2 regions of the Enterobacter sp. PL_is511 genome follow, and region 1 is predicted to be linked to the other one. Evidence: predicted binding sites of a transcription regulator. Region 1 holds the regulator's gene; the other holds the start of a gene.

Region 1 (4,822 bases):
GAGTTATAAGGCAAAACGTACATAATAGGACGTGACGTATCGAGCCCCAATTCCAGCGCGGGTTCTGCTGGGATAGACTTGCTTTTTACCAGGATGCTTAATGGTAAATTAAGTAATTTGTAGTAAATTCGTGGCCAGCCGGACATAAACGATGTAAAGCCTCTGGTTAATAATGCAATTGCGGCGCAAGGATAACAGAAAGCGCGCAAAATTTCTGTTGTTACCCGTCATACTTCAGGCTGTAGCGAAACGCGCTACAGTTCCTGTTACTGACGCTTTTTTTCATAAAAGGTTCTTTTAATGGCCAATAATACCACTGGGTTAACGCGTATCATCAAAGCCGCCGGCTATTCATGGAAAGGTTTCCGTGCCGCGTGGATCAACGAAGCCGCCTTTCGCCAGGAGGGCGTCGCCGCTATCATCGCGGTGATCGTCGCCTGTTACCTTGATGTTGATGCTATTACCCGCGTACTTCTTATCGGTTCCGTGCTTCTGGTGATGATAGTGGAAATTCTTAATAGCGCTATTGAGGCCGTGGTTGATCGCATTGGTTCAGATTTCCATGAACTTTCTGGCCGTGCAAAAGACATGGGCTCTGCTGCCGTGTTGCTGGCGATTATCACTGCCGCTATCACCTGGGTCACGCTGCTTTGGTCACATTTCCGATGAGCCTCGAGGAATAATTAAGTCCCTGGTTTTTTGTGCAGTTTTTGGTTCCAAAATCGCCTTTGACTGTATATACTCACAGCATAACTGTATATACACCCAGGGGGCGGAATGAAAGCGTTAACGACCAGGCAGCAAGAGGTGTTTGATCTCATCCGGGATCATATCGGCCAGACGGGTATGCCACCCACGCGTGCGGAAATCGCGCAGCGTCTGGGTTTCCGTTCTCCAAATGCTGCCGAAGAACACCTGAAAGCGCTGGCGCGTAAGGGCGTGATTGAGATTGTTTCGGGCGCGTCACGTGGTATCCGCCTGCTGGTGGAAGAAGAGACGGGCATTCCGCTGGTGGGGCGTGTTGCTGCCGGTGAGCCTTTACTGGCACAGCAGCATATTGAAGGCCATTACCAGGTCGATCCAGCCATGTTCAAACCGAGCGCTGATTTCCTGCTGCGCGTCAGCGGTATGTCGATGAAAGACATCGGTATTCTTGACGGCGATCTGCTTGCGGTGCACAAAACGCAGGATGTACGTAACGGCCAGGTAGTCGTCGCGCGCATTGATGATGAAGTCACCGTCAAACGTCTGAAAAAACAGGGGAACACCGTTCAGCTACTGCCTGAAAACAACGAGTTCTCCCCGATTGTGGTCGATCTTCGCGAACACAACTTCTCTATCGAAGGGCTGGCGGTTGGGGTCATTCGCAACGGCGAATGGCTGTAACCTCTTCCTGACAGGCTATGGCGCCGCTGTAGCCTGCTTCATTCTCCACACCCGGTATTTTTCATGTCACTGCTGACGGCATCCGATAAGGCATTGTGGCGTCTTGCTCTTCCGATGATCTTCTCCAATATTACCGTTCCCTTGCTGGGTCTGGTCGATACGGCCGTTATTGGCCATCTTGATTCGCCTGTTTATCTTGGCGGCGTGGCGATTGGCGCGACGGCAACCAGCTTCCTGTTTATGCTGCTGCTCTTTTTGCGTATGAGCACCACCGGGCTCACGGCACAGGCTTATGGTGCAAAAGATCCGCTGCGTCTGGCGCGCGCGCTGGTCCAGCCGCTGATCCTCGCGCTTGGCGCGGGGGCGTTAATCGTTTTATTGCGTGCGCCCCTGATCGACCTTGCGCTTCATGTTGTTGGCGGCAGCGAGGCGGTATTAGAGCAGGCGCGACGTTTCCTTGAAATCCGCTGGCTCAGCGCGCCCGCGTCACTGGCTAACCTGGTTCTGCTGGGGTGGCTATTGGGCGTGCAGTACGCCCGTGCACCCGTGATTTTGCTGGTGGTGGGTAACCTGCTCAATATCGTTTTGGATGTCTGGCTGGTCATGGGTCTGCATATGAACGTGCAGGGCGCGGCGCTGGCGACGGCGATTGCCGAGTACGGAACCTTTATTATTGGCCTGTGGATGGTCTGGCGCGTGCTGGCGATGCGCGGCATCTCCCTGGCGCTGCTCAAAACCGCATGGCGCGGCAATATCCGTAAGCTGCTGGCGCTTAACCGAGACATCATGCTGCGCTCGCTGCTGCTTCAGCTCTGCTTCGGAGCGCTGACGGTCTTCGGGGCTCGACTGGGGCCAGAAATCGTTGCGGTCAACGCAGTATTGATGACGCTACTGACCTTTACCGCCTACGCGCTGGACGGTTTTGCCTATGCGGTAGAAGCGCATTCCGGGCAGGCGTACGGTGCGCGCGAAAGCGGGCAGCTTCGGGACGTCTGGCGGGCAGCCTGCCGCCAGTCGGGACTGGTGGCGCTGGCGTTCGGTATGGTTTACGCCTTCTTTGGTGAGCAGATCGTTGCATTGCTGACGTCTATCCCTGCGCTGCGCGAGCTGGCGAGTCACTATCTCATCTGGCAAGTCGTCTTACCGGTGGTCGGCGTCTGGTGTTATCTGCTGGACGGCATGTTTATTGGTGCGACGCGCGGAGCGGAAATGCGTAACAGTATGGCGGTTGCAGCGGCCGGGTTTGGTCTGACGCTGCTGACGCTCCCCTGGCTGGGTAATCACGGTTTGTGGCTGGCCCTGGCCGTTTTCCTCTCGCTGCGAGGGTTGTCGCTGGCGTTTATCTGGCACCGCCACTGGCAAAACAATACCTGGTTCTCTTCACGTCACGATATATCGTGACGGTTAAAGATTCCGAATATGAAACCAACTGCCGAATCCTTAACTACAATAATTATCACGTCCAGCAGAAAAGAACGTAACGGACGTTACGACCCGACGCTTAACTTAAGAGGACACGATGATGAATAAAGACGAAATCGGCGGCAACTGGAAGCAGTTCAAAGGTAAAGCGAAAGAAAAGTGGGGTAAGCTGACGGATGACGATATGACCGTCATTGAAGGTAAACGCGATCAGCTTGTCGGTAAAATTCAGGAACGTTACGGCTACGCGAAAGATCAGGCGGAAAACGAAGTCAAAGACTGGGAAACCCGTAACGACTACCGCTGGTAACGTTGAATAACCCACAGGGCGGCTCTAAGCCGCCTTTTCTTTTGCCGTTAACGCGGCTTTTTCTTCACAAGAATTGAGTGGTCGTGCTGGCACGCGTCCTGATGACGACAGGCTTCCACCTCCACGCACGCGGAACAGAGCCCGTGCGCCTCAATCACGTTATGACGCAGGGCAAACCCCATTTTCGCTGCCAGCGTATGCATAATGTCTTCCACGCCTTCCGCAGCCTCTTCTTTCACCACGCCGCAGCGGTCACAGATAAACATCGCCGATGTGTGGGTGGGCTGATCGAACAGATGGCACAGCACATAGCTGTTGGTGGATTCCACCTTGTGCACGAACCCTTGTTCAAGCAGGAAATCCAGGGCGCGATAAACCGTTGGCGGCTTTGCCTGCGGCTCGCTTTCGCGGAGAAGATCGAGCAGATCGTAGGCGCTGATGGCACCCTGCTGCAGGCTCATCAGACGTAATACTTCAAGGCGCTGCGGAGTCAGGCGCACATTGCGTTGCGCGCACAGCTTTTCGGCCTGCGCTAACAGCTCTTTTGTGGACTTATCCATGTAGCACCCCGGATGTTATAGGACGGAAAACCCCCACTTTATCATGTTCTGGTAAAAACACCGAGATCCGCCAGTCTGTGCTATACCTGACCCATTACAAACCGGGAAATAAACAATGAAAAAACCTGACTGTATTCGGCACTGGCGCGACGTAGAAGGTGCGGATGATTCGACCTATCCAGATAGCGATGAGCTTTTTTCTATCGGCGCCCCGTTGGCTCGTAAGCTTGGGCTCAGGCGCATTGGTATCCATCATGAGCGTTTGCCGCCCGGGCGCAGAACGTCCTATCCGCATGCTGAAAGCGATGAAGAAGAGTTCATTTATGTGCTCGAAGGTTATCCAGAAGCGTGGATAAATGGCTATCTATGGAAACTTGAACCTGGCGACAGCGTGGGATTTCCTGCCGGAACCGGTATCTGCCACACATTTATCAACAACACGGAGGAAGAGGTGCGGTTGCTGGTCGTAGGCGAGGCCAACAAGAAGCACAATCGCATCTACTATCCACTCAACCCCGTGTATGCCGCTACCCGTGAGGATCGCTGGGTAGACCACCCACCCCAGTTTTTTGGACCGCATGATGGAAAACCTGGGAAAAAATAATTTCCTCATCTATAAATATTGAGGGCCGTCACAAAATATAACAGGCCGTAAGGGAGTTTTACTTAGGGACAGAAATAGCGGGTCTTTTACTACTTATTCACAGCAATAGTTCGTTCCTGTTTGGGTGATAACAGACAGGGGTTATTTCATAACAGACTATAACGGGCATACTGTGAAAAAAAATTTTAAATTTTCGGTGGTTAGCATTGCTGTCTCCTTGTTTATGGCAAATCAGGCGGGAGCAGCCAATACCTGGACAGAATCACGGAGTGACGCCATGGGCGGGACGGGCGTTGCCTCCGGGAGCTATGGCAGTGGGGCGTTAATTAACCCGGCGCTGCTGGCAAAGGCAAAACCAGACGATGATGTGACGGTCATCTTGCCAGCCGTTGGGGTGCAGGTGACGGATGAAGACAATCTTCAGGACGAGATTGATACCATCAACGACAAAATTAATCACTACAAGGATGTGGTTGATGACCTCACGCCAAGGGAGATTATCACTAATCCGTTAGGTTCCATTAATCAATTCCAGGGCGC
Region 2 (4,822 bases), on a different contig from region 1:
CACACCGACAGACTTACCGGAACCGGTAGTACCCGCGACCAGCAGGTGAGGCATTTTCGCGAGATCCGCCACCACCGGATCGCCCGCGATATCTTTACCCAGCACCACGGTCAGCGGAGATGGGTTATCGCGGAATTTGGTGTTATCCAGCACTTCACGCAGGTAGACGGTCTGACGTTTCTTGTTCGGCAGCTCAAGGCCAACGTAAGGTTTACCCGGAATTACTTCCACCACACGTACCGCCACGGTCGACAGAGAACGCGCCAGGTCGCGGGACAGGTTGGAAATGCGCGCGGCCTTAACGCCAGGCGCCAGATTCAGTTCAAAACGGGTGATAACAGGACCCGGCGAGTAGTTCACCACGTCCGCCTTGATGCGGAAGTCAGCCAGACGGGCTTCGACCAGACGCGCCATTTGTTCGAGCGCGAAGGTATCGACCGGTTCCACTTCTGACGGCGGCGGCGTTAACAGATCCAGAGACGGCAGCGGCGTGCTTGGACGCTGCAGCGGACGACTGTCACCGTTACGCATCAGCAGCGGGTGAATCAGGCTCTCCTGCGGCGGCTGTGGTGCCTGCTGCGGTTGAGCATACGGCTGCTGAACAGGTTGTTGAGGCTGCGAGTATGTCTGTGGTGCTGGCTGCTGGCGCAGAGGCGCTGCTTCCGGCATCACGCTCGGGGTAAATAAAGGCTCGCTCGGGCCATCATCCACCAGATCCTTCATCGGCGAGAATTCAAAATCAGACAGCGAGAACGGGTTTGCACCCGCCGGTTGCTCACCGGAATAGCGCTGCTGCTGGGTGGCGGCAAACTGGCGCGCCAGTTCTGCTTCTGCCGCGTCCTCTTCATCTTCCAGCACCGGTTCATCGTGCTGGTATTCTTCACCGTAGCGCTGATTCTGCTGCGCAGCGAACTGGCGCGCCAGCTCGTCCTGCTGCATTTCATCGGCGTCATCTTCGTAGTCAGACTCGCGCGCTTTCTCTTCAGCCATACGCTGGGAAGGCAGCTTGATACCGTAGGAGGCAAGCTCTCGGCGGGTTGGAACGCGAACGCGGTTAGGGCGAGGCAGTTGCGGACCAATCCCCTCCTTCACCTGAGGGCGTGGCGCGCCCCCTGTTGCCAGACTAAATACAGGTGCAGCTGCGGCAGCCGCCGCGGTAGCCTGCTTCACGCTTTCCGCTACCGGTGCGACTGCAGGCGTCGGGTCGATCGGTGGAACGGAAACAGAAGGCGCTTTCGTCACCGGCTCCTGCACCGGTTCAGGCACCGGCTGGTACCAGGCAGCCAGCTGCTCGCGTTCACGCGCACGTCGCTCTTCGACTTCTTCGAAATAGTACAGCGGTGGACGGGCGGGCTTCACCTCTTCCACGATTTCAGGTTCAGGCTGCGGCTCAACATAAGGCTGCACAGGTTCAACCGGTTCAGGCACATACTCCTGATAAGGTTGGGCCACCGGCTGTTCATAGTGCGGGTAATCTTGCGGTTCATACGCAGGCTGCGGCGGCTGATAAGGCTGCTGCCACTGCTCCTGCTGCACAGGGACGTAGCTTTCAGGTTCAGGTGCGATAACGGGCTCCGGCGTGTGAACACCGGGCGCAGTCTGCCAGTCAACCTGCGGCTGCTGAATAACGGATTCCGGCGGCGAAACCGGCGCGGATGGCATCACAGCGTCGACCGGCGCGGCATACGCCTGCGCAGCGGTCGTCGCGGCTGCTGCTGCCGCAACCGGCTCGGTAACCGAGTGGCCATTTAACAGCGGATCGTATTCGTCGAAGTCACCCGGCATGGCCCGGCTGCCGGAGAAGAGCACATCGTCAGGATCGACGGCGACACCCGCCGCGCGATACGCCACCTGCTCGTCTTCATCCATGCGTTTACCGGAGAAGAGCGCCGCATCGGTTTTACGGCCAAGCGGGTTGGCAAATTTCTCAGCAACACGCTGACGACGCGCCAGCGCGCCGCGCAGGATACGCGCACGACGAGACTCGCGACGCTGCACAGGCGCGTCATCTTCCTCTTCCTCTTCGTACTCGTCTTCATCAACCCACGTATCGTCACGACGGGTACGGTTGCTGGCGAAGGTCAGAATAGTGAGGATAAAACTGCCGATTTTCTCGGCAATGCTCACCCAGGACCAGCCGGTAAACAATGTCAGCCCGGCCGCCCAGATGCAGAGCAATGCGAGCGTGCCGCCGCTGCTGTGCAGCATCGGCTGTAGCGCAGAGCTCAACAAACTGCCGATCACCCCGCCAGAGGCGAAGTACCAGATATCATCCGCATTAATCGCTGCCAGCCCGCACGAGGTGAGGATCAGCGCCAGCGCGCCAATCAGGCGCAGCGACACGGCGAAATAGTCGATGTAATCATCGTTCTGACGATGACGCCACGCAAACCAGCATCCGCCAATGATAATGACGGGAAGGGTATAGGCCATCACACCGAAAATGAAAAACAGCGTGTCCGCAAGCCAGGCACCGGGGACACCGCCTAAATTATGGATAGGCTCATGCCATGCAGTTTGTGACCAGCTGGGATCCGAGGGGTTGAAACTGAGTAAGGCTGCCATCAGCCAGACGGCAAAAAGGGCAATAACAATCAGCAAAGCCTCGAGGAGACGACGTCCGCTGCTTAGCTTCGATAGTGTGACTTCTTTGTCTTCAGTGTATTCCTGGCTCAAGAAAGGCTCTCCAGGTATCAGGCATATCCTGCCTGTTTGCTAAAACGGACAACAGTGCCGGGACTCCCCGGCACTGTTGCTGTATGGATTAACAGGAGTGTAATCAAACTACGCTGATTTTGCACCTGTTCCGTGTTAGCGCGTCTTAATAACCAGACGATTGCTCTGTTTGACCTCTTCCATCACCACATAGGTACGGGTGTCGTTCACGCCTGGCAGACGCAGCAGGGTTTCACCCAGCAGCTTACGGTAGGCGGACATATCAGGCACACGGGTTTTCAACAGGTAGTCGAAATCACCGGATACCAGGTGACACTCTTGAATTTCTTCAAGTTTCTGTACAGCGGCGTTAAATTGCTCAAACACATCCGGCGCACCACGATTCAGAGTAATCTCAACAAATACCAGAAGTGAGGCATCCAGATAATGCGGGTTCAGCAGAGCAGTATAGCCCTGAATGAAACCCTGTCTTTCCAGTCGGCGCACACGCTCAAGGCACGGCGTCGGGGAAAGTCCCACACGTTTTGAAAGCTCGACGTTGGAAATACGCCCATCCTTTTGCAATTCATTAAGAATGTTACGATCGATACGGTCGAGATCTTTGCCAGGGCGCTTCTTGCTATCTACCATTATTATTGTCTCTCTGTATTCCTTCCCTACTCCTGCCTGGACCCTGTGCACATCACTGTTCAGAGCCTGTACCCGTTAGTCATCACATCGCCTGATTATGTATTAGACGCGATGCGGATTCGGGTTCTGTTGGTAAGAAGACCGTTGCCCGAAGGCAGTCACCGACATCACGTATGGCGTCTGTCCACGCCATGCGTAGATTTCACTGACCCGGTAAAAATGGCATTTACGTGCATGCCTATGCGGCATACGGTTAACACGGTTTTTTCTTCTTCCTTGAATGTTTTCGCAAAAGCGCAGGGGATTGTCAAAGCAAAACATCGTTTTTTAGTACAACATGCCGGATATTCATTGCGGCAGGGTATTAATCCTCATTTTATTGCCTTACAAACGACCGGTTTTCAGGAGAAAGCCTGATGTTATCGCGCGCTATTCATCGTCCGTGGCTATTACACAGATTGATATCAAAATTGCTGCGCTCTTTTTTTACGACAACAAATTCCCTACAATCCAGCCAAATGTCTGCCAACAACAATGGGGATCTCATGGGCACGGCCAAACACAGTAAGCTGCTAATCCTTGGTTCTGGACCTGCGGGATATACCGCGGCGGTCTACGCTGCACGCGCTAACCTGCACCCGGTACTCATCACCGGCATGGAAAAAGGCGGTCAGCTGACCACCACCACCGAAGTGGAAAACTGGCCAGGGGACCCGAACGACCTGACCGGGCCGCTGCTGATGGAGCGTATGCACGAGCATGCTGCAAAATTCGAAACCGAAATTTTGTTCGATCACATCAATAAGGTCGATCTGCAGAACCGTCCGTTCCGCCTGACGGGCGACAGCGGCGAATACACCTGTGACGCGCTGATCATCGCCACCGGCGCCTCTGCCCGTTACCTCGGTCTGCCATCCGAAGAAGCGTTCAAAGGCCGCGGCGTTTCTGCCTGCGCAACCTGCGACGGTTTCTTCTACCGCAATCAGAAAGTCGCGGTCATCGGCGGCGGCAACACCGCCGTAGAAGAAGCGCTTTACCTGGCGAACATTGCCTCTGAGGTGCACCTGATCCACCGTCGCGACACCTTCCGCGCGGAGAAGATCCTGATCAAGCGCCTGATGGATAAAGTGGCAAGCGGCAACATCGTGCTGCACACCAACCGTACCCTGGAAGAGGTGACGGGCGACCAGATGGGCGTTGCCGGTCTGCGTATCCGTGATACCCAGAACACCGATAACGTCGAAACGCTGGAAGTGGCGGGTCTGTTTGTGGCGATCGGTCACAGCCCGAACACCGCGATCTTCGACGGTCAGCTGGAGCTGGAAAATGGCTACATCAAAGTGCAGTCCGGCATTCACGGTAACGCGACCCAGACCAGCATCCCGGGCGTGTTTGCGGCCGGCGACGTGATGGACCATATTTACCGTCAGGCGATCACCTCTGCGGGCACCGGCTGTATGGCCGCGCTGGACGCTGAACGCTACCTCGATGGGCTGGCTGAACAAGGTAAATAATC

What was found. Region 1 encodes LexA, which represses DNA repair genes until DNA is damaged. Its sites were predicted from a motif close to TNCTGTATGTACATACAGNA; they were not measured.
Region 2: the regulator LexA is predicted to act here: its motif matches at 2,754-2,773, upstream of AC0TN7_RS18490 (DNA translocase FtsK 4TM domain-containing protein).

The regions. Positions count from the first base shown of each region.
Region 1 covers NZ_JBVPGP010000013.1:65,739-70,560, reverse strand. The annotation lists gene plsB (glycerol-3-phosphate 1-O-acyltransferase PlsB) at 1-146, opposite strand, end outside; gene AC0TN7_RS01675 (diacylglycerol kinase) at 301-669, shown strand; gene lexA (transcriptional repressor LexA) at 778-1,386, shown strand; gene dinF (MATE family efflux transporter DinF) at 1,450-2,787, shown strand; gene AC0TN7_RS01660 (CsbD family protein) at 2,909-3,118, shown strand; gene zur (zinc uptake transcriptional repressor Zur) at 3,166-3,678, opposite strand; gene AC0TN7_RS01650 (cupin domain-containing protein) at 3,794-4,282, shown strand; gene AC0TN7_RS01645 (conjugal transfer protein TraF) at 4,455-4,822, shown strand, end outside.
Region 2 covers NZ_JBVPGP010000024.1:642,683-647,504, reverse strand. The annotation lists gene AC0TN7_RS18490 (DNA translocase FtsK 4TM domain-containing protein) at 1-2,676, opposite strand, end outside; gene lrp (leucine-responsive transcriptional regulator Lrp) at 2,812-3,306, opposite strand; gene trxB (thioredoxin-disulfide reductase) at 3,852-4,820, shown strand.